Regions from separate parts of the Vreelandella sp. EE27 genome, predicted to be linked through region 2. Evidence: predicted binding sites of a transcription regulator. Region 2 holds the regulator's gene; each other region holds the start of a gene.
What was found. Region 2 encodes LexA, which represses DNA repair genes until DNA is damaged. Its sites were predicted from a motif close to TACTGTNTANNTANACAGTA; they were not measured.

Region 1 (7,521 bases), 1.3 Mb from region 2:
AGTCGGTATATTTGCACTGAATGCAGTTTTCGGTAACGACAAACGTCATCGGTTTACCCCTCTTGCATGGCCACCGCACGGTATGGCCATGGCGTGTCGTGAATGATAGTTAATCGTGAATGGTTATAAATCAGCCGTTTTTTAGAAGCTAAAAAATATGGGCCGTATTCTAGAGGTGCCTATGCCCCGCGGCAAGCGCCAACTGCACCGCTTATAGAAGCTCGCGCCACTGATACAAAAGCTCGAGGGCCTCGCGGGGCGACAGCGCGTCGACCTCCATGCCCTTGAGCGCTTCCACGACCGGGTGCGGCGCACTGGCGAACAGGTCGTTTTGCTGGGGCGTTTGGCTGGCGCCGGGCTGGCGCTCGCCCCCATCAACCGGTTGCCCCTGCACGTTTCGTTGCGGCTCACCTGTATCGCGTTGCTGCTCGTCTATATCGCGTTGCTCAAGGGCCACGAGCTTTTGGCGCGCCCGGGCAATCACCCCGGCGGGCACTCCGGCCAGCTGGGCGACCTGCAGGCCGTAGCTTTGGCTGGCCGGGCCGGCCTCGATGCGGTGCATGAATACGATGCTGTCGCCGTGCTCGGTGGCGGTCAGGTGGATGTTGGCCACGCCCTGGGTCTGGTCGGTTAGCCCGGTCATCTCGAAATAGTGGGTGGCAAAAAGCGTCAGCGCCTTGGTCGCAGCCAGCTGCTCGGCGCTTGCCCAGGCCAGCGACAGCCCGTCGAAGGTGCTGGTGCCGCGGCCGATCTCGTCCATCAACACCAGGCTCTGCTCGGTGGCGTTGTGCAAGATATTGGCGGTTTCGGTCATCTCCACCATAAAGGTTGAGCGCCCGCCGGCCAGGTCGTCCGAGGAGCCGATACGCGTGAAGATGCGATCCAGCGGGCCGATTTCCGCGGATTGGGCGGGCACGAAGCTGCCGCTATGGGCGAGCAGGGCGATCAGCGCGGTCTGGCGCATGTAGGTCGATTTACCGCCCATGTTGGGGCCGGTAATGATCAGCATGTGCCGTTGAGGGGAGAGGTCGATATCGTTGGGCACGAAGGGCGTTTGGCTTACGTGCTCGACCACCGGGTGGCGCCCGGCGCTTACGTGAATGCCGGTGTGGGCGGTGAGCGTCGGGCGTACCCAGTCCAGCGCCTCGGCGCGCTCGGCAAAGGCGCACAGCACGTCGAGTTCCGCCAGCGCCTGAGAGGTGCCCTGGAGCTCGTGGAGCAGAGTGTTGAGCTCGCCCAGAAGCCGCTCGTAGAGCCATTTTTCTCGCGAGAGCGCCCGGGACTTGGCCGACAGCGCCTTGTCCTCGAACTCCTTGAGCTCGGGGATGATGAAGCGCTCGGCGTTTTTCAGCGTCTGGCGGCGAATGTACTCCGCCGGGGCTTGCTGGGCCTGGGCGCGGGGTAGTTCGATGAAGTAGCCGTGAACCCGGTTGTAGCCCACCTTCAGGTGGGAAAGGCCGGTGCGTTCGCGCTCACGCCGTTCGAGCTCGATCAAATAATCACCGGCGTTCTCGGCAAGCCCCCGGTGCTCGTCGAGCTCGCTATCGAAGCCCTGGGCGATTACACCGCCGTCGCGAATCACCACCGGCGGGTTGGTGATGATCGCCCGGCTCAGCGTATCGGCCATCTCCGGGTAGGGGCGAATATGCGGCTTGAGGCTATCGATGGCGCTGCCGCTCTCGATTTCTTCTAAAAGCCCCTGCAGCGTGGGCAGGGCATTGAGCGCATCGCGCAGCTTGGCCAGATCGCGGGGGCGGGCGCTGTAGAGCGCCACGCGGGCCAAAATACGCTCGATATCCCCCAGTTCGGAAAGCGCTTCGCGCAGCGCCATATAGGCGCCGTCCAGGGTAAGCAGTGCCACCCCCGCCTGGCGCGCCTGAACGACTTGGGTTTGGCGCAGCGGGCGGTTGAGCCAGCGCTTTAAAAGCCGCGAACCCATGGCGGTGGCGCAGGTGTCCAGAACGCTTGCCAGGGTATTATCGGTGCTGCCACCCAGATTGAGGTCGATTTCCAGATTACGCCGGCTGGCGGCGTCGATCACCACCGCGTCGTCCCGGTTTTCCACGGTAATGGCGGTCACGTGGGGCAGGCGCGAGCGTTGGGTGTCCCGGGCGTAGTCGACCAGCACGCCGGCGGCGACCAGCGCGGTGGTCAGGTGGGCGCAGCCGAAGCCGCGCAGATCCTGCACCTCGAACTGATCACAAAGGCTGCGCGTGGCGCTTTCCAGGTCGAAAAGCCATTCGCCCTGGCGGCGCAGGCTGCGCTTTTGCGACCACGCCTCGGGCAGGGTCAGGTTCTCCGGCACTAAAAGCTCCGCCGGCGCCAGGCGGGTCAACTCGGCCAGCATCTCCGCTTCGCTTTCGACTTCGAGCACGTTGAAGCGCCCGCTGGAGAGCTCGAGCCAGGCCAGGCCAAAGCGCTCCTTGCCCGGGCACAGCGCGACCAGCACGTTGTCGCGGCGGGCATCGAGCAGCGCTTCGTCGTGCAGCGTGCCGGGGGTGACGATGCGCACCACCTGGCGCTCCACCGGGCCCTTGCTGGTGGCCGGGTCGCCGATCTGCTCGCAGATCGCGACCGATTCGCCGGCGCTTACCAGTCGGGCCAAATAGCCTTCGGCGCTGTGGTAGGGTACACCGGCCATGGGAATCGGCTTGCCGCCGCTTTGGCCGCGGGCGGTCAGGGTGATATCCAAAAGCGTGGCGGCACGCTTGGCATCATCGAAGAAGAGCTCGTAGAAATCCCCCATCCGGTAAAAAAGCAGGACCTCGGGGTGTTCGCGTTTGATTTTGAGGTATTGCGCCATCATTGGCGTGTGCGCGGGGCTGGCCTGTGACATGGGCGTCCTGATTGAGCGTGGCGCAAACGTATTGCGCCATGTTCTATGGGCAAGTGAAACGCAGTATTCTACGCTGAACGGAGCGCTTACATGAAGGAGTCTGCATGGCCGCTGACGCGTCTGGTTTGAAAAATCTCGATCTGGCGCTTCTTTCGAAGCGCCTGGGCAGGCTTTGCCTTGCTCGAAACGTTACGCTGACCACCGCGGAGTCCTGCACCGGCGGTGGGATTGCTACGGCGATTACCGCCGCGCCAGGTAGCTCCGGCTACTTTGAAACCGGCGTGGTCACCTACTCCAACGCCGCCAAGACCCGCCTGCTGGGTGTCGCAGAAGAGACCCTTGCCGCCCACGGCGCGGTGAGCGAGGCGGTGGTCAATGAAATGGTCAAGGGGGCGTGCCGGGAAAGCGGTGCAAGCCTTGGCGTGGCGGTGAGCGGCGTGGCAGGCCCGGGGGGAGGCAGCACCGATAAGCCCGTCGGGCTCGTCTGGCTTAGCGTGGGCGATGAAGCCCGCCAATACGCCCAGCGCTTCGTCTTTCCCGGTAGCCGTCAAGCGGTGCGCGAGCAGGCGGTACGCGAGGCGCTGGTGGCCCTGATTTTGCGCCTATCGGACTAACGAGGCGGTAATCGAAAGGCGCTGGAAGTACCCAACATGGCCTGGTTTGGCGTAAATAAATAGCGTGTCAGGGATAGGTTTTAGCGCTATTATTTGGCATAATACTGGCTAATTATACAGGTTGTTACGAGGACGCTTTAAATGGCTCAAGATGAAAACCGCACAAAAGCACTGAACGCCGCGCTCGGCCAGATCGATCGTCAGTTCGGCAAGGGCACCGTCATGCGTTTGGGCGATGCGCCGCGGGTGGTCATGCCATCGGTATCGACCGGCTCGCTCGGCCTCGATATCGCCCTCGGCATCGGCGGGCTTCCTTATGGGCGCGTGGTGGAAATCTTCGGGCCGGAGTCCTCGGGTAAAACGACGCTGACGCTGTCGGTCATTGCGCAGGCGCAGAAACAGGGCAAGGTGTGTGCCTTCGTGGACGCCGAGCACGCCCTCGACCCAAGCTACGCGGAAAAGCTGGGTATCAACCTGGACGACCTGCTGGTGTCCCAGCCGGATACCGGTGAGCAGGCGCTCGAAATCACCGACATGCTGGTACGCTCCGGCGGCGTCGACGTCATCATCATCGACTCCGTCGCCGCCCTTACGCCGCGCGCCGAGATCGAAGGCGAAATGGGCGACACCCACGTGGGCCTTCAAGCCCGCTTGATGTCCCAGGCGCTGCGTAAGATCACCGGCAACATCAAAAACGCCAACTGCCTGGTGGTGTTCATCAACCAGATCCGCATGAAAATCGGCGTTATGTTCGGCAGCCCCGAAACCACCACCGGCGGTAACGCGCTGAAGTTCTACTCCAGCGTACGTTTGGATATTCGCCGTACCGGCTCGGTGAAGTCCGGCGACGAAGTCACCGGTAACGAAACCCGCGTCAAGGTCGTGAAGAACAAGGTCGCGCCGCCTTTCCGCCAGGCCGAGTTCCAGATTCTTTACGGCAAGGGGATCTACCACGCCGGCGAGGTGATCGACCTGGGCGTGCAGTGCAACCTGGTGGATAAAGCCGGCGCCTGGTACAGCTACAAGGGCAGCAAAATCGGCCAGGGTAAAGCCAACGCTTCCCAGTACCTGGAAGAGCATCCGGAGATCATGGAAGAGATCGAAAGCCAGATTCGCGAGCAGCTTCTTGCCAAGCCCGACCCGAAAAAAGAGGAAGAGGTTGCGGCACCGGCGGAAGCCGATGCCGACGGCGAAGATAGCCTGATCTAAGTGCTGGCAATGCAAAGCTTCGGAGACGTCCGTGTTTGGCACTAAAAACGCGACCCCGCGCGGGGTCGCCATGGATCTTCTGGCGCGGCGCGAGTACTCTCGCGCCGAGCTTTTCGAGAAACTCACCCAAAAGAGTTTCGAGGACGGGGAGATCGAAAGCTGTCTGGACGCCCTGCAGGAGCAGGGGCTTCAAAGCGACAGCCGTTTCGCCGAAAGTTTCGTGCGCTCACGCATTCTGCGCGGGCAGGGCCCGGTGCGTATCAAAATGGAGCTTAGGCGCCGCGGTGTGGAAAGCGACCTTCAAGCCGAGGCTTTCGAATTGGTTCAGGCCCAGGAGCGAATCGACTGGTTCGAGCTTGCCTTCGAGACGCTTTCAAGGCGCTTCAGCGATTCCGGGGCGCCGGCCGGTGAATCGTTCGTTCCCCCTAAAGAGCGCGCCAAACGCGAACGCTTTCTCGCCAATCGTGGCTTCGACTTCGATCAAATTCGCTACGCGCTGTCCCGGCTGGACACTTGAAGCGCGCATTCAGTCCCTCTGTCTTTCCTTAATTCCCTCTGGTTTTCGCCTAATTCCCTCTGTTTGACCCGGCCACGCCCATCGTGGCTTTAGTCGTGGGGCAACTTCGTTATAATAGATGTTTTGCGTGCCCCAGGGTGGTGGCGACAGCGCCCCGAGGCATCACGTTTTATTGTCACGGAACCCCTATGAAAAGCGCAGAGATCAGGCAGGCCTTTCTAACCTATTTCGAGGAGCACGGACATACCGTGGTTCCCTCGAGCTCGCTGGTACCGGGCAACGACCCGACGCTGTTGTTCACCAACGCGGGCATGGTGCCGTTCAAGGACGTGTTTCTGGGTCGTGACCCGCGCCCCTACGTGCGCGCCACCTCGGCCCAGCGCTGCGTGCGTGCCGGCGGCAAGCACAACGACCTGGATAACGTTGGCTATACCGCGCGCCACCACACCTTCTTCGAAATGCTGGGTAACTTCAGCTTCGGCGACTACTTCAAGCGAGACGCCATCCGCTTTGCCTGGCGCTTTTTGACCGAGACCCTGGGGCTACCCAAAGAGAAACTTTGGGTCACCGTGCACATAAGCGATGAAGAAGCCGAACGGATCTGGAAAGACGAGATCGGCATCGACCCGGCGCGTTTCTCGCGTCTCGACGAAGACAACTTTTGGCAGATGGGCGATACCGGCCCCTGTGGCCCGAGCTCGGAAATCTTCTTCGATCACGGTGCTGACGTATGGGGTGGCCCGCCGGGAAGCCCGGAAGAGGACGGCGACCGCTACATCGAGATCTGGAACCTGGTCTTCATGCAGTTCGACCGCGACGCCCAGGGCACGCTGAACCCGCTACCCAAGCCGTCGATCGACACCGGCATGGGGCTCGAGCGCGTGGCGGCCGTCATGCAGGGCGTGCACTCCAACTACGAGATCGACCTTTTTCAGAACCTGCTCGAGGCGGCGGCCAAGGCCACCGGCTACAGCGACCTGGAAGCGCCGTCACTGCGCGTCATTGCCGACCATATCCGCTCCTGCGCGTTTTTGATCGCTGACGGCGTACTGCCGTCCAACGAAGGCCGCGGCTACGTACTGCGCCGGATCATCCGCCGCGCGGTGCGCCATGGCCACAAGCTCGGTGCGACCGGCGCGTTTTTCCATACGCTGGTCGCCGCCCTCGACGCCGAGATGGGGGACGCCTACCCGGAGCTTCGCGAATCCAGCGATCAAATCGCCCGGGTATTGCTCAAGGAAGAAGAGCAGTTCGCGCGCACCCTGGATCACGGTATGGGGCTGTTGAGTGAGGCGCTTGAGTCTTTACAAGGCGATACGCTGCCCGGCGAGACGGTCTTCAAGCTTTACGACACCTACGGCTTCCCGTTCGATTTGACCGCCGACGTGTGCCGCGAGCGCGGCGTCAAACTCGACGAAGAGGGCTTTCAGCAGGCACTGGAGGCCCAGCGCGAACGTGCCCGCGCCGCGAGCCAGTTCGGCGCCGATTACAGCGCCAATATCGAGCTCGACGGCACCACGGACTTCACCGGCTACGAGCTTTTGGCCGATGACGCCAAAGTCACCGCGCTGGTGGATAGCGAAGGCAACGCGCTCGCCGCGCTCGAGGCAGGCCAGAAGGGCATCGTGGTGCTGGACCGCACGCCGTTTTACGGCGAGTCCGGCGGCCAGGTAGGCGATACCGGCTATTTGCATGTCGAGGGCGGGTGTTTTCAGGTCAACGATACGCAAAAGCAAAGTGGTCACCATCTGCATCAGGGCGTGATGGTCGAAGGCACGCTCAGCGTGGGGGCGGATGTACGCGGCGAGGTCGACACTGGCCTGCGTGCAGCCACCGTGCGCAACCACTCGGCCACCCACCTGCTGCACGAAGCGCTGCGTATGGTGCTGGGCGACCACGTCCAGCAGAAGGGGTCGCTGGTCAACGCCGAGCGGCTGCGCTTCGACTTCAGCCACTTCGAGGCTTTGACGGCGGAGCAGCTCAAGGAAGTCGAGCGGCTGGTCAATGAGCAGGTGCTGGCCAACGCGCCGACCAAAACCGAGCAGATGAGCCTCGATGAGGCGAAAGCCAAAGGGGCTGCGGCCCTGTTCGAGGCGAAGTACGCCGATAACGTCCGCGTGTTGACCATCGGCGCTGACGATTTCTCCATCGAGCTCTGCGGCGGCACCCACGTGGCGCGAAGCGGTGATATCGGCTGCTTCCATATCGTGACGGAAGCGGGCACCGCCGCCGGCGTTCGCCGTATCGAGGCGATCACGGGCGAAAACGCGCTGGCGTACTTCTACCAGCAAGAGGCCGCCCTGGAGCGGCTGGGGGCGCGGCTCAAGACCAAGCCCGAGCAGGTC
Region 2 (7,521 bases):
GACGCTTGGGCCGATCAGCGGCGCGGGGTCGAGCTTCCAGTCGCCGGTGTGAAGGACCCGGTAGCCCCCGGCCAGCATCATGATGGCGCAGCTTTCGGGAATCGAGTGCGTCATTAACAGATAGCGAAGCGTGAACGGGCCTTGCTCCAGCGCCTCATTGGGTTCGATCACGTGAATGGCGGCGCTGCTCAAACTGTGCTCGGCAAACTTGTGGCGTAAAAGGCCGGCGGCCAGGGGGGTGGCGTAAATCGGGCACTGCCACTTCGGCCAAAGCCAGGCGACCGCGCCGATATGGTCTTCATGGCCGTGGGTGATGTAGAGCGCCTGGGGGGTGATATCGAGCTCGGCCAGGGTCTGGGTATTGGGCACCTGAAGCGGGGCGCTGGGCAGATCCTGGCGAATCATCATGCCGCAATCAATGGCGATCCAGTGACCGTCATAACCATAAAGCGTCAGGTTCATTCCTATTTCACCACAGCCGCCAAGCGGCAGTATGCGCAAGGGTGGACGGCGGCGGGGACGAAGTTGAACGCGAGATGGATCCATTGATTATGAACAGCCTGAAAAGTAAGGCTTTAACTATACGGTAAGGCGGGGGCGGCTAACAATCATGGCGATGCCAGCCAGGCCCGCTTGCGCTACACTAGCGCCCTTGCTCAGCGCCACGACCCCCTTCATGGCGGACAAGGCCTGGCATTTTTAAAATCGTGTTTATATTGAGTGTATTTATGTCGCATTACTACCGTTTAGTGGTTTCCTGCCCGGACCAAGTGGGCATTGTGGCGCGTGTCTCCAGCTTCATCGCCCAGCACGGCGGCTCCATCACCGAGGCAAGCCAGCATTCGGATCTGCAAACGGGCCGGTTTTTCATGCGTTACGAGATTCTTGCCGATTCCATCGGTATGACCGCCGAGGCGCTCGAAGAGGCGTTCTCGCCGATCGCCAGCGCCTTCGACATGCAGTGGGCGCTGGTGGATACGCAAAAGCGGCGCAACGTGGTGATCATGGTCTCAAAAGAGTCCCACTGCCTGGTCGACCTGCTTTACCGCTGGCAGGCCGGCGAGCTCGACTGCAACATCGTGGGGATCATCTCCAACCACCCGGATATGCGCGCGCTGAGTGAGTGGTACCAGATTCCCTACTTTCACATTGCGGTCGACCCAGGCGACAAGCAGGCTTCGTTCGATGCGGTACAGGCGCAAATCGAGGCGCTCGAGGCGGACTGCATCGTGCTGGCGCGCTACATGCAGATTCTGCCGCCGGCGCTTTGTAGCCGCTACGCGGGCCAGGTCATCAACATCCATCATAGCTTTTTGCCCTCGTTTGCCGGTGCCAAGCCTTACCACCAGGCTTACGCGCGGGGCGTTAAGCTGATCGGTGCGACCTGCCACTACGTGACCGAGGAGCTGGATGCCGGCCCGATCATCGAGCAGGACATTCATCGGGTTAGCCACTGCCATACCCCGACGGATCTGGTGCGCTTTGGCCGCGACGTGGAAAAATCGGTGCTGGCGAGGGGGATTCGCTGGCATCTGGAAGATCGGGTGCTGATCGACGGCAACAAGACCGTCGTCTTTAACTAAAAAAAGCGGGGCACCGAAGTGCCCCGACTCAAGGCGGTTTTTATAGCGGGTGCGGTGCCGGGCAGCCCTACGCGAGGGCGCTGTGAATACCTCCCTGTACGCTACTTTCGCCATCCCTGGCGAAAGACCCTCGCGACGGGCTACCCGGCACGGTCAGTCAAAGTGCTTTAATTGAACCAAAAAGCGGGGGCACGCATCAGTGCCCCCGCTTTTTATGCAACGTTCAAACAGGCGAGTGGCTTAGCCGAGCGCTTGGCCGCTGCCGCCGCGAATCACGCCTACGCCCACACCTTCGATATCGAGCTGCTGGGTGCGCAGGTCGATTTCGATCGGGTCGAAGTCGCTGTTTTCAGCCAGTAGCGTTACCTGATGGCCGTCGCGCTTGAAGCGTTTGACGGTGACTTCGTCTTCAAGGCGTGCCACCACGATCTGGCCGTCGCGTACCCGCTCGGTGCGGTGCACGGCGAGCAGGTCGCCTTCCAGAATGCCGATATCTTTCATCGAAAGCCCGCGCACGCGCAGCAGGTAGTCCGCCTTGGGCGTGAAGTAGTCCGCCGGAAGCGGGCAGTAGCGGTCGATGTGCTCGGCGGCCAGAATCGGGTTGCCCGCAGCGACTTCGCCAATGATGGGCAAGCCGTTTGCCGGCGTTTCGCCGCTTTCGTTGGCAGCCGGCGCCGGCTCACTGGTTTCGGTGCCTTCCTGGTTGGGTAGGCGAATACCCCGGGAAGTGTGGCGAATGATACGAATCGCGCCTTTGCGCTCGAGGGCGCGAAGGTGTTCTTCCGCCGCGTTGGGTGAGCGAAAGCCCAAAGCCTTGGCGATCTCGGCCCGGGTGGGCGGGTAGCCAAGCTCATTCATGGTTTTAACGATAAAGTCAAAAACGTGCTGTTGACGTACTGTAAGAGGACGGGACATGTCTGACTCCAGCGTAAAAGGGTAACTAAAAAGGTGACTCGATATATATGTGTTTAAGTATACAGTATGTTCCTCTGTCCAGTATATGACTCAAGCCACGGATTATAAAGCCGTTCGGGCATCGAGTGGGGGAGTTCACCCTTTCTGGCGATTGAGACTGGCGCGTTAATGGCCTACTATTTTGCGATGTTTTAAACACTCGTTTTTCTGGAGGGCGCCATGGCGCAATCTGATACGGTCACGCGTATCCTGGATACTGCGGAGGTGCTGTTCGCTGAACGCGGCTTTGCCGAGACCTCGCTTCGTAATATCACCAGCAAGGCACGGGTGAATCTGGCCGCCGTGAACTACCACTTCGGTTCCAAGAAAGCGCTGATTCAGGCCGTATTCGCGCGCTATCTCGATCCTTTCAGCCAGCGCTTTCACGAAGCCCTGGACGCGCTGCACGAGCGCTACGGCGAGGAGGACATTCCCCTCGAAGTGCTGCTCGAAGCCATGGCGACCACGGTGCTGACGGTGCCCGCCGAGCGCAATAGCCTCAAGGTTTTCATGCGCCTTTTGGGTTTGGCCTATAGCCAGGCCCAGGGGCATCTGCGCCGCTATATTCAGCAGCAGTACGGCGATGTGTTCACCCGTTTCGTCGAGCTCGTTCGTCGGGCAACGCCGGAGCTTCCCGACGCGGAACGCTTCTGGCGGCTGCACTTCATGCTGGGCACGGTGATCTTCACGCTTTCCGGGCTCGATGCGCTGCGCGATATCGCCGCCAAGGAGTACAACGAGCAGGTCTCGGTGCGCGATCTTGTCCGGCGGCTACGCCCGGTGGTGGTTTCCGCCATGAACGCGCCGCTTCCCCCCGCTTTGGAGGAGCCTGCGTATGCTGACGCCCAATCTGGCTGATCTTCCCCCCGTCGATGGCCCTTGGCTCGAGGTCGACCTCGCCACCCAGCACCTGCGCTGCTGGCAGGGCCAGGCGGTGGTACACGAGTGCGCCGTCTCGACCGGTGAAAACGGCGTAGGGCAAAACGAGGGCAGTGGTCAGACGCCCCGTGGCTGGCACTACGTGCGCGCCGCGATCGGCGAAGGCTTGCCGGAAAATGCGGTATTTCGCGGGCGGCGCTTCACCGGGGAAGTCTTTACCCCGGAACTCGGCGCGCAGAATCCGCAGCGTGACTGGATTCTGACGCGTATTCTCTGGCTTTGCGGGCTCGAGCGCGGCGTTAACCGCGCAGGCCAGACCGACTCCCAGCGCCGCTATATCTATCTTCACGGCACGCCGCCAGACCAACCCATGGGTATAGCCGCCTCCCACGGCTGCATTCGCCTGCGCAATGACGATCTGCTCGCGGTGTTCGCTTTCGCAGCCCCAGGCACCCCGGTGTGGCTCAACGCCGCGGGGCTTTAACGCCGGATTTTGTTTAAGGCCGCCGATCGACTAGAATTGGCGGCCGTTTTATTGGATGCAAGCCGATGACGCAACCGCCAGGCCCGGTCATGCTCGACCTCGAAGGGCCCGCTATCACGCAAGCTGAAAAAGCCTTGTTGGCCGACCCCGCCGTGGGTGGGGTCATTTTGTTTGCGCGCAACGTAGAAAGTGCCGAGCAGGTCAGCGCGCTTTGCCAAAGCATTCGCCGGTTAAGGCCCGATCTGCTGCTGGGCATCGACCAGGAAGGCGGGCGCGTTCAGCGCATCAAAAAAGGCGTTACGCGGCTTCCCGCGATGGCGCGCATTGGCGAGGTCTACGCCCAAGACGCGGATGCCGGGATACAGCTGGCCATCGATGCCGGCTGGCTGCTGGGCATGGAGATGGCGGCCTGCGGGCTCGATATTAGCTTCGCCCCGGTGCTCGATGTCGAAAGCGGGGTTTCCAGCGTGATCGGCGATCGAAGCTTCAGTCAGGACCCCGAACACGTCGCCGAGCTCGGCGGACGCTTCATCCAGGGCCTGCACGAAGCGGGTATGGCCGCGGTAGGCAAACACTTTCCCGGCCACGGCGGCATCGAAGCCGACACCCATCATAGCGTTGCCGACGACCCGCGCCCGTTAAGCGAGCTCAAGGCGCGGGATCTGGTGCCTTTCACCCGCCTGGCCGCCCAGCTCGACGGCGTCATGCCCGCCCATGTGGTTTTTAGCGCTTTCGATCAGCGCCCGGCGGGCTTCTCGCCGAACTGGCTCGGAATGCTCAGAGAGTCGCTGGGCTTCAAGGGGGCGATCTTTTCCGACGATTTGACCATGGCCGGTGCCCACGTGGCCGGCGGGCCGGTGGAGCGCGCCCGCGCCGCGCTGGCTGCCGGCTGCGACATGCTGCTGGTATGTAACGATCGTGGCGCCGCGCTCGAGGTGGTCGCCCACTGTCAGGGGCTCGAGAGCAAACGCGCCGGCAAGCTTCGCTACGCCCGCGCCCGGCCGGACCTCGCGGCGTTGCCCGCGCTCAAGCGCTGGCGCCGCGCCAATGCACGCCTGGGCGAGCTGGCCGACTAGCCCGCGCCGCCTTAAACACCTTTTTCTCGTTCGAAGCGCCGATGTATCGCCGGCGCTTTTATTTTTTGAACCTTGATCGCTTGATACCGGAGCCCTTCGATGAACAAACTCGATAAAGAAGCCCTTGAATCCCTGGATTCAATGCGCGAGCTGATGGATAACGCCGACTGCCTGATCACCCAGGCGCAGGTCGAGGAAGCTCTCGATCACATGGCCGAAGCCATCACGCGGGATTTGGGTGACAAGCTGCCGGTGTTTTATTGCGTGATGAACGGCGGGCTGATCACCACCGGTCATCTGCTGACCCGGCTGGGCTTTCCGCTGGAAGTCGACTACCTGCACGCTACGCGCTACCGCAACGAACTGCGCGGCGGCGAGCTTTTCTGGCGGGTCTCGCCGGAGGTGCCGATGGCCGGGCGCCACGTGGTGATCATCGACGACATCCTCGACGAAGGCTCGACCCTGGCGGCGATTCTGGACTACTGCCAACAGGCTCAGGCGGCGAGCGTCACTACCGCCGTGCTGGTCGATAAACAGCACGACCGCAAGGCGGTGCCGGGGCTCAAGGCCGACTACTGCGGCCTGGAAGTAGCGGATCGTTACGTGTTCGGTTTCGGCATGGACTACAAGGGTTACTGGCGCAACGCCCCGGGTATCTTCGCGCCCAAGGGGCTATGAGCCTTACCCCTTTAGCGGGGCGAAAAACGCCGCGTTAGCCCGGTTTCGGCGATCATGCGCGTGGAGATCTCCTCGATCGAGAAGCGGGTGGTATCGATGAACGGAATGCCAAGCGTGCGGTAAAGCGCGCTTGCCTGCTCGACTTCCTGCACGCACTGGTCGATCGAGCTGTAACGGCTGTTGGGGCGGCGCTCGTTGCGAATGGCCGAAAGCCTTCGCGGGTCGATGGTCAGCCCGAAGAGCTTGTGGCGGTGCGGGGCGAGCACCCTGGGCAGTTTCAAGCTGCCGTCCTCGTCGAGATCGTCTTCGGTGATTGGGTAGTTGGCCGCGCGGATGCCGAACTGCAGCGCAAGATAAAGCGACGTTGGCGTTTTGCCGCAGCGCGAAACGCCGACCAGAATGACGTCCGCCTGATCGTACTGGTGGGTGCGCGCGCCGTCGTCGTTGTCGAGGGCAAAGTGCACCGAGTGGATGCGATCCATGTAGACATCGTCGCTGCCAATGGCGTGGGTTCGCCCGACACTATACGAAGAGTGGGTCTCGAGCTCTTGCTCCAGCGGCGCCAAAAAGGTCGAAAATACATCCACTTTGAAGCCCTGGGCCTGGCGAATGACGTCGCGAATTTCCTGATCGACGATGGTGTCGATGATGATCGGGCGCTGGCCGTCGCGGTTGGCGGTGGCGTCGATGATATTGGCGAGCGCCTGGGCTTTTTCGACCGAGTCGATATAGGGCTTGGTGAGCATCGTGATCTCGACGCCGCTGAATTGTGCCAAAAGGCTACGCCCCAAACTCTCGGCGGTGATCCCCGTTCCGTCGGAAATAAAAAATGCCGTACGCTTCATGCTTTTCTCCCGTTGATCACCTCGATGCGTGAAGCGCTATTCTCACCGTTGGGTGTCGCAAGCACAACGGGCCAGGCCGCTATGGAGCGGGCGACTACAGAAAGTGCCTCAATTCTCGCCGTGTTGTAAAAAACCTTCACTGACTTCGCGGTTAGACTAATGGCGAATACGAGGGGGCGGTGATAGGGTGACACGCTCAATGAAATTGACCGACCCGATCTGGCGAGCCCCGGTCTGGCGAGACCCGGTCGGGTGGTTCAACCCGCGGTCGATGATTAAAAGGGGTGTTGCGTGCAAGAGTACATTGTGTGGTTCGATCAACTGGGCATGAACGATGTCGAGCGAGTAGGCGGCAAGAACGCCTCGCTCGGTGAAATGATCTCCAACCTTGCGGGCGCCGGTGTCACCGTGCCCGGCGGCTTTGCCACCACCGCTCACGCCTACCGCGAATTTCTCGCTTTCGAGGGCCTCAACGACCGGATCAACGCGCTGCTGACGCGTTTGGACGTCGACGACGTCAAGGCGCTTGCACAAGCGGGCAGCACCATCCGCCAGTGGATTATCGATACGCCCTTACCGCCCGCTTTCGAGCGCGCCCTGGCAGATGCCTACGCCGCCCTGCAACAGCGCCACCCCAACCTGAAAGCCGCCGTACGAAGCTCCGCTACCGCCGAAGACCTGCCGGATGCCTCCTTTGCCGGCCAGCAGGAAACCTTCCTCAACATCGAAGGCTTCGACAACGTCAAGCGCGCCGTGCACGAGGTGTTTGCCTCGTTATTCAACGACCGGGCGATTTCCTATCGCGTGCACCGCGGCTACGCCCACGAGAACGTGGCGCTTTCCGCGGGCGTGCAGAAAATGGTGCGCTCGGAAACCGGCGCCTCCGGGGTCATGTTCACCCTGGACACCGAGTCGGGCTATCGCGATGCGGTGTTCGTCACCGCCTCTTGGGGGCTGGGTGAAACCGTGGTGCAGGGCGCGGTCAACCCGGACGAGTTCTACGTTCACAAACCCACCCTGGA
Region 3 (7,521 bases), 330 kb from region 2:
CTGCGAACGCACACGTCACCGAGGTCACCTTCGAAGAGGTCAGCGGCGTGCGCTTGCCCGAAGGTTTTACGACCGCTTAAGCGCTTGCTTTGAAGCGTTCGATATTCTCGGCGGTCAGCTTGACGATGTTCTGGCGGGCCTCCGGGGTAACCCAGGCGTTATGGGGGGTCACGATCAGGTTGAGCGCCTCGTCGCTTGCCAGCGCGTCCAGCAAGGCATGGCCACTGCGCGGCGGCTCTTCGGGCAGTACATCGACGCCAAGCCCGCCAATTTGGCCTTCGCGCAGGGCCTTTAACGCAGCGTTCTCGTCGATAATGCCGCCTCGGGCGCAGTTAACCAGCAAAAGCGACGGCTTGGCGTTTTCCAGCCGCTCTTTATTGATCAGGTGCTCCGTTTGCTCGTTGAGCGGGCAGTGCAGGCTGATGACATCGGCGCGGGGCATAAGCTCGTCGAGGCTCGGGCGCTCGTCGTCGGCCTCGCCACTTGGGCGTGCGGCGAACGTCACGTTCATACCAAACGCTTTCGCCAGCCGCGCCACTTCCGAGCCAAGCTCGCCCTGGCCGACCATGACGAGCTCCTTGCCGGCAAGCTGTAGCGTCGGGTAGTCCTGCAGGCAGAAAAACGCGCTCTGCTGCCAGGCGCCTTGGGCGACATCCTGCTGGTAGCGGGGCAGGCGAGCCGCCAGTGTCAATATCAACATCAACGTATGCTGAGACACGCTGGCCGTGCCGTAGGCGGACACGTTTTTCACGGCAATACCGTTGGCCTTGGCCGCGTCCATGTCGATATTGTTAAGGCCGGTCGCCATGACGCAAATAAGCTTGAGCGAGGGCAGCGACTCCAAAAGCTGACGGTCGAGTTTGACCTTGTTGACCAGCACGATCTCGGCGTCTTTCAGGCGCTCCTGGGCCTGCTCCGGGGTGGTTTGGTCGTAGATATCCAGCGTCGAGACGCAGTCACGAATCGCGGTGAAATCGATATGGGGGCCCATGCTTTGTGCATCGAGTATTACCGCGTTGGCCATTTTATTCTCTCCATGTAAACCGAGGGGTGCCAGGCCTTGCCCGGCAGGGGGCACAAAAGGGTATAATGGGCGGCTTTACCAACCGCTGTCTTGGAATTTATTACGACAGGCCACATATTGCCAGGGCCCAAAGTCGTTAGGGTTATCAATGTCCTGTCTACGCTGAGCTTTTCAGGAGCTATCAACATGCCCATCTATGAATACGAGTGCAAGGCCTGCGGTCATCGCATGGAAAAACTACAGAAGATCAGTGCCGACCCGTTGAAGCACTGCCCGGCCTGTCAGCGCGACGATCTTAATCGTCTGGTGTCGGCGGCCGGTTTCCGCTTGGCCGGCGGCGGATGGTATGAAACCGATTTCAAAACCGGTGGCAAGAAAAACCTGGCAGCGGACAACCAGCCCGCCGCAAAGGGTAAAGCCGAAAGCGCTTCGTCTACACCCACCGGTGGCTCTTCCAAAAGCAAGGGTGATGCGGCGTAGCCGCGCCGGTGAAGGCCAGACCCGCGATACCTTTATTGTCACGTAACAGAACAGGATGAAACATGCGCAGCCATTATTGCGGCCAGCTTAACGAAACTCTGGTAGATCAAACGGTCACCGTCTGTGGGTGGGTGCATCGTCGCCGTGACCACGGCGGGGTCATTTTCCTCGATATGCGCGATCGCGACGGCATCGCCCAGTTCGTAGTCGACCCGGATACCGCTGAAGCGTTCGCCAATGCCGACCGTGCCCGTAATGAGTACGTGCTGCGTATTACCGGCCGCGTTCGGCTGCGCCCGGAAGGCACGCAAAACCCGAACATGCCCACCGGCATGATCGAGATTCTGGCGAAAGACGTCGAGGTGCTCAACACCGCTGCCACGCCGCCTTTCCAGCTCGACGAGCACGGCAAGGTCGGCGAAGAAGTGCGCCTCAAGCACCGCTACATCGACCTGCGCCGCCCGGACATGATCGAGAAACTGCGTCTGCGCTCGCGTATCTCGCATACCGTTCGCGCCTATCTGGAAAACGAAGGTTTTCTGGATATCGAGACGCCGATCCTGACCCGCGCAACGCCGGAAGGCGCCCGCGACTATCTGGTGCCTAGCCGCACCCACGCCGGCAGCTTCTTCGCGTTGCCGCAGTCGCCTCAGCTTTTCAAGCAGCTTTTGATGGTGGCGGGTTTCGATCGTTACTACCAGATCGCCAAGTGCTTCCGCGACGAAGACCTTCGCGCCGACCGTCAGCCCGAGTTCACCCAGATCGATATCGAGGCCTCCTTCGTCGAGGAGAACGATATCATGGGCATTACCGAGTCGATGATTCAAAAGCTCTTCAAGGAAGTACTCTCCGTCGAGCTGCCGGAATTCCCGCGCATGAGCTGGCAGGAAGCGATGGACCGGTTCGGCTCGGACAAACCCGATCTGCGTATCCCGCTCGAGCTGACCGATGTCGACGACCTGATGAGCCAGGTCGACTTCAAGGTCTTCTCCGGACCGGCCAGCGCCGATGACGGCCGCGTGGCCGCGCTGAAAGTATCCGGCGGCGCCAAGCTTTCGCGTAAAGAAATCGATGAGTACACCAAATTCGTCGGTATTTACGGCGCAAAAGGCTTGGCCTGGATCAAGGTCAACGAGCGCGCCAAGGGGCTGGAAGGTCTTCAGTCGCCCATCGTCAAGTTCATGGAGAACGTGGTCGAAGAGCTTCTGGACCGGGTAGGGGCCGAGGATGGCGATATCATCTTCTTCGGCGCGGACAAGACCAACATCGTCAACGAGGCGATCGGCGCGCTGCGCGTGAAGCTCGGTGCCGATCTAGACCTTTACACCCAATCCTGGGCGCCGCTTTGGGTCGTCGACTTCCCGATGTTCGAAGCCGACGATAACGGTCGTCTGAGCCCGCTTCACCACCCGTTCACGGCGCCATCCTGCTCGCCGGAAGAGCTCAAGGCCGACCCGGCCAGCGCGCTTTCCCGCGCCTACGACATGGTGCTCAACGGCACCGAGCTCGGCGGCGGTTCGATCCGTATCCACGACCAGACCATGCAGCGCAGCGTGTTCGAGATTCTGGGTATCGGTGAAGAGGAAGCTCAGGAGAAGTTCGGCTTCTTGCTCGACGCGCTCCAGTACGGCGCGCCGCCCCACGGCGGCCTGGCCTTCGGCCTCGATCGTCTGGTGATGCTGATGGCCGATGCGAAAACCATCCGCGAAGTGATCGCCTTTCCGAAAACTCAGAGCGCGGCGTGCTTGATGACCGACGCCCCGGGCGAGGTGAGCCCCGATCAGCTCAAGGACCTCAACATCCGCCTGCGCCAGAAAGCGAAGCCCGAGACCACCACCGGCGAGTAATCCGGTAAAGGTTTCAATGCTACGTTAAGGTAGGCTCAAGCACCGGCGCTCGCGTCGGTGTTTTTGTTTCCAGGCACCGTGCTCCAAGGGAAGTAGGTCAGGAAAAGTACGTCTGGAAATAGTACGTTAGAAAAAGTCCGTCAGGAGAAAGCACATGGACGAACGGCCCAAAGGCCCGCCTAGGCGCATCCTGGGGATCGACCCGGGCTCGCGGATTACCGGGTACGGCGTGATCGAACTGGTCAACGCCAAGCCGCACTACGTGGCCAGCGGCTGTATCCGAACCGCTGACGGGGCACTCGAGCAGCGCCTGGCGCAAATTTACGCCGGGCTTGCCGAGGTAGTGGGTCTTCACCGGCCAACCGAGGTTTCGGTGGAGCGTGTCTTCATGGCGAAAAACCCGGATTCCGCCCTGAAACTTAGCCAGGCCCGCGGCGCGGCGTTGGTGTGCATGGCCAACCACGGGCTCGAAATCGCCGAGTACGCCGCCCGCCAAATCAAACAGGCGGTGACCGGCCAGGGCGGGGCGGATAAAGCCCAGGTCCAGCATATGGTCACCGCCATTTTGAATCTTTCGGCCACCCCCCAGGCCGACGCCGCGGATGCGCTGGCCATTGCGCTCAGCCACGCCTACGCAGGCCAGGGGCTAAAGGCTTTGCCCGCCCGGGGGGCAAGCCGGCGCTCGAGCGGGCGTTGGCGACTTTAACGGCGCACAGCGCTTACAGCGCTTAAGGTCGTCGCGCCACCACTGGTCATCTGTACAGAGTCGTCATATAGTAACCCTGTGTAGAGTAACCGTCTGTTTAGTCACTCGCTTTTTTATGTAACCCAAGTTTGATCGGTAACGAGGTAGCCCATGATTGGTCGTTTAAACGGCGCACTGCTGGAAAAACATCCACCCTGGGTGGTCATCGACGTGCACGGCGTTGGCTACGAGTTGGAAGCTTCAATGACAACCCTTGTGGCGCTTCCCGCCCCAGGCGAGACCGTAACGCTCTATACCCACCTGACCATTCGCGACGACGCGCATCTTCTTTACGGCTTCGCCCGGGCCCAGGAGCGTGCGCTCTTTCGGGCGCTGATCAAGGTCAACGGCGTAGGCCCCAAGCTCGCCCTGGCGATTCTCTCGGGCATGGACGAAGACGCCTTCATGCGCTGTGTGCGCGACGACGACAGTAAAGCGCTCACCAAACTGCCCGGCGTGGGCAAGAAAACCGCCGAGCGGCTGATCATCGAAATGCGCGACCGCTTCCCGGAATGGGAGCAGGGCCAGCACGCCCCGCTTGCCCTGGAAGGCGCCAACGGCGAGCCCGCGCCGCGCAACAACCTGGCCGATGCCGAAGCGGCGCTGACAAGCCTTGGCTACAAGCTGACCGAAGCCGCTAAAATGCTGGCCGATATCGACCCCCATCAGCCCACGGAAGCGCTCATAAAAGCAGCCCTTACCCGGCGCATGGGAGGCTGAATGACAAATTATCGGGTTTTGAACGCAGGCGCTAACGAGTATTTATGCTAGAACACGACCGGCTCATTGCCGCCGCCCCCGAGCAGGGCGAAGTGCGCATCGACCACGCCATTCGCCCCAAAAAACTCCAGGACTATATTGGCCAGCCCCGGGTACGCGAACAGCTGGAGATTTTTATCGGCGCCGCGCGGCTTCGCGAGGAGAGCCTGGACCACACCCTGGTCTTTGGCCCGCCAGGCCTTGGTAAAACCACGCTGGCCAATATCATTGCCACCGAGATGGGCGTCGGGCTCAAGTCTACCTCGGGCCCGGTACTCGAGCGCGCCGGCGACCTGGCCGCCATGCTCACCAATCTCGAGCCCGGTGATGTGCTGTTCATCGACGAAATCCACCGGCTTTCGCCGGTCGTCGAGGAAGTTCTTTATCCCGCCATGGAAGATTTCCAGCTCGATATCATGATTGGCGAAGGGCCGGCGGCGCGTTCGATCAAGCTGGATTTGCCGCGTTTTACGCTGGTCGGGGCGACCACGCGCGCCGGGCTTTTGACCTCGCCGCTGCGCGACCGCTTCGGTATCGTGCAGCGTTTGGAGTTTTATAACCTGGAAGAGCTGACCGAGATCGTGACCCGCTCGGCCAGGCTTTTGGACGTCGAAACCGACCACGAAGGCGCGATCGAGATCGCTCGGCGCTCCCGGGGCACGCCGCGTATCGCCAATCGACTTTTACGCCGCGTGCGCGACTACGCCGACATCAAGGGTAACGGCGTCGTTAACGCCGCGTTGGCCGACGCCGCGCTCAATATGCTAAACGTGGACCATCACGGTCTGGACCATATGGACCGGCGGCTATTGCTGGCGATGATCGACAAGTTCGACGGCGGCCCGGTCGGGGTGGATTCGCTTTCCGCGGCGATCGGTGAAGAGCGCGATACCATCGAGGACGTCATCGAGCCCTACCTGATTCAGCAGGGGCTCATGATGCGCACGCCGCGTGGGCGCGTGGTGACCCGCCAGGCCTGGCGACACTTCGACCGCGTTCCCCACGAGCAGAGTATCGATGTGGAAGGGGAGCGCCGCCCGTGAGCTCAACGTTTCGTATGCCGGTGCGTGTCTATATCGAAGACACCGACGCCGGCGGCATCGTCTACTACGTTAACTACTTGAAGTTCATGGAGCGCGCCCGCAGCGAATGGCTAAGAGAATTGGGGCTTGGCCAGCAAACGCTGCTGGACGAAGGCACGCAGCTAGTGGTATACCGCTTGGCTTGTCACTATAGCAAACCGGCCAGACTCGACGACGCGCTAAGCGTAGACGCAACGGTCGACAGTATGGGCCGCTGCCGGATGGTGTTCGAGCAACGCGTATGGCGAAACGAGGAACTCTTGTGCCGCGCCACAGTCGAGATAGCCTGCTTGAACGGCGAAACGCTGCGGCCCAAAGCGTGGCCCAGCGAGCTTCGCGCCCAACTCGACGCGTAAGCGGGCCGGGCAGCACTACCTAACGGGTTTCTGGATCCATTCTACAGACCATAACGGCGCGTTTGCGCTAACAGACTGATGAGGGCGACTGTGAACGATAACACCATGTCCATACCCCACCTGATAATGAGTGCCAGCACCGTCGTGCAGCTGGTCATGCTGCTGCTTGTAGTGGGGTCGATCCTCTCATGGGTGGTGATTTTTCAGCGCAGTATCGCTATACGCCGAGCCAAGCGGGAGTACAGCGAGTTCGAAGAGTCGTTTTGGTCCGGTGTCGATCTCAACGAACTCTACCGCGACATTCCCGCCGACGAGCCGGGGCATGGCGCCGAGCATATCTTTCATTCCGGCTTTCGCGAATTCAACCGTTTGCTTCCCAAGACCCGTAACGCCGATACCATTCTCGAAGGCGTACAGCGCAGCATGCGCGTGGCCTGGTCCCGGGAAGAAGACCGCCTGACCCAACATCTGACCTTTTTGGCCACCGTGGCCTCGGCAAGCCCCTATATCGGCCTGTTCGGTACGGTCTGGGGCATCATGGGCTCGTTTCAGTCGCTCTCCATGTCGCAGCAGGCAACCCTTGCCACCGTCGCGCCCTGGATCGCCGAAGCGCTGATCGCCACGGCCATGGGCCTGTTCGCTGCCATCCCCGCGGTTATTTTCTACAACCGTCTCTCCAATGACGTTGGCCGGCTACTAGGTAAGTACGAAGACTTTGCCGAAGAGTTCCACGCCATTTTGCATCGCAATCTGCAAGGTCGCGATAGCAGCAAGAGCGCCGGCTAAGGGAGTCCACCATGAACGGACCATTTCATCGCGGCGGTAATAAAAAACCGATGGGGGAGATCAACGTCGTCCCCTTCATCGATGTCATGCTCGTGCTGCTGGTGATCTTCATGATCACCGCTCCCATGCTGACTCAAGGAGTCGAGGTCGACCTGCCCCAGGTAAGCTCCGAACCGCTGGAGAACCAGGACGAGTCGGACCCCATCATTATCTCGGTCAATAGCGAAGGCAGCTATTTCATTACCCTGGGTGAGGACACCACGGCGGTGTCGCTTGATCAGATGTCCGAGCGCGTCGTCGCGATACTCCAGCGTGTACCCAATACGCCGGTCATGGTGCGGGGCGACCGTAACGTACAGTACGGCCAGATCGTGGTGCTGATGAGTACGCTTCAGCGCGCCGGCGTTGCCAACGTAGGGCTACTTTCCGAGCCGCCCCAGGA

Region 1: recA (recombinase RecA) is a predicted target of LexA. The motif match lies at 3,553-3,572, and genes of this name have one in related genera.
Region 3: ruvA (Holliday junction branch migration protein RuvA) is a predicted target of LexA. The motif match lies at 4,098-4,117, and genes of this name have one in related genera.

Annotation. Positions count from the first base shown of each region.
Region 1 covers NZ_OZ309109.1:2,975,193-2,982,713, reverse strand. Annotated here, with positions in the region: gene fdxA (ferredoxin FdxA) at 1-49, opposite strand, end outside; gene mutS (DNA mismatch repair protein MutS) at 212-2,836, opposite strand; gene ACWHVV_RS13920 (CinA family protein) at 2,941-3,450, shown strand; gene recA (recombinase RecA) at 3,592-4,659, shown strand; gene ACWHVV_RS13910 (regulatory protein RecX) at 4,730-5,176, shown strand; gene alaS (alanine--tRNA ligase) at 5,365-7,521, shown strand, end outside.
Region 2 covers NZ_OZ309109.1:1,666,401-1,673,921, forward strand. Annotated here, with positions in the region: gene ACWHVV_RS08075 (ribonuclease J) at 1-462, opposite strand, end outside; gene purU (formyltetrahydrofolate deformylase) at 729-1,583, shown strand; gene lexA (transcriptional repressor LexA) at 1,824-2,498, opposite strand; gene ACWHVV_RS08090 (TetR/AcrR family transcriptional regulator) at 2,718-3,395, shown strand; gene ACWHVV_RS08095 (L,D-transpeptidase family protein) at 3,373-3,900, shown strand; gene nagZ (beta-N-acetylhexosaminidase) at 3,966-4,976, shown strand; gene ACWHVV_RS08105 (hypoxanthine-guanine phosphoribosyltransferase) at 5,076-5,654, shown strand; gene ppsR (posphoenolpyruvate synthetase regulatory kinase/phosphorylase PpsR) at 5,666-6,499, opposite strand; gene ppsA (phosphoenolpyruvate synthase) at 6,791-7,521, shown strand, end outside.
Region 3 covers NZ_OZ309109.1:1,994,483-2,002,003, forward strand. Annotated here, with positions in the region: gene ACWHVV_RS09575 (acylphosphatase) at 1-80, shown strand, start outside; gene ACWHVV_RS09580 (D-2-hydroxyacid dehydrogenase) at 77-1,024, opposite strand; gene ACWHVV_RS09585 (FmdB family zinc ribbon protein) at 1,211-1,504, shown strand; gene aspS (aspartate--tRNA ligase) at 1,567-3,351, shown strand; gene ruvC (crossover junction endodeoxyribonuclease RuvC) at 3,506-4,057, shown strand; gene ruvA (Holliday junction branch migration protein RuvA) at 4,208-4,816, shown strand; gene ruvB (Holliday junction branch migration DNA helicase RuvB) at 4,861-5,898, shown strand; gene ybgC (tol-pal system-associated acyl-CoA thioesterase) at 5,913-6,293, shown strand; gene tolQ (protein TolQ) at 6,399-7,079, shown strand; gene tolR (protein TolR) at 7,091-7,521, shown strand, end outside.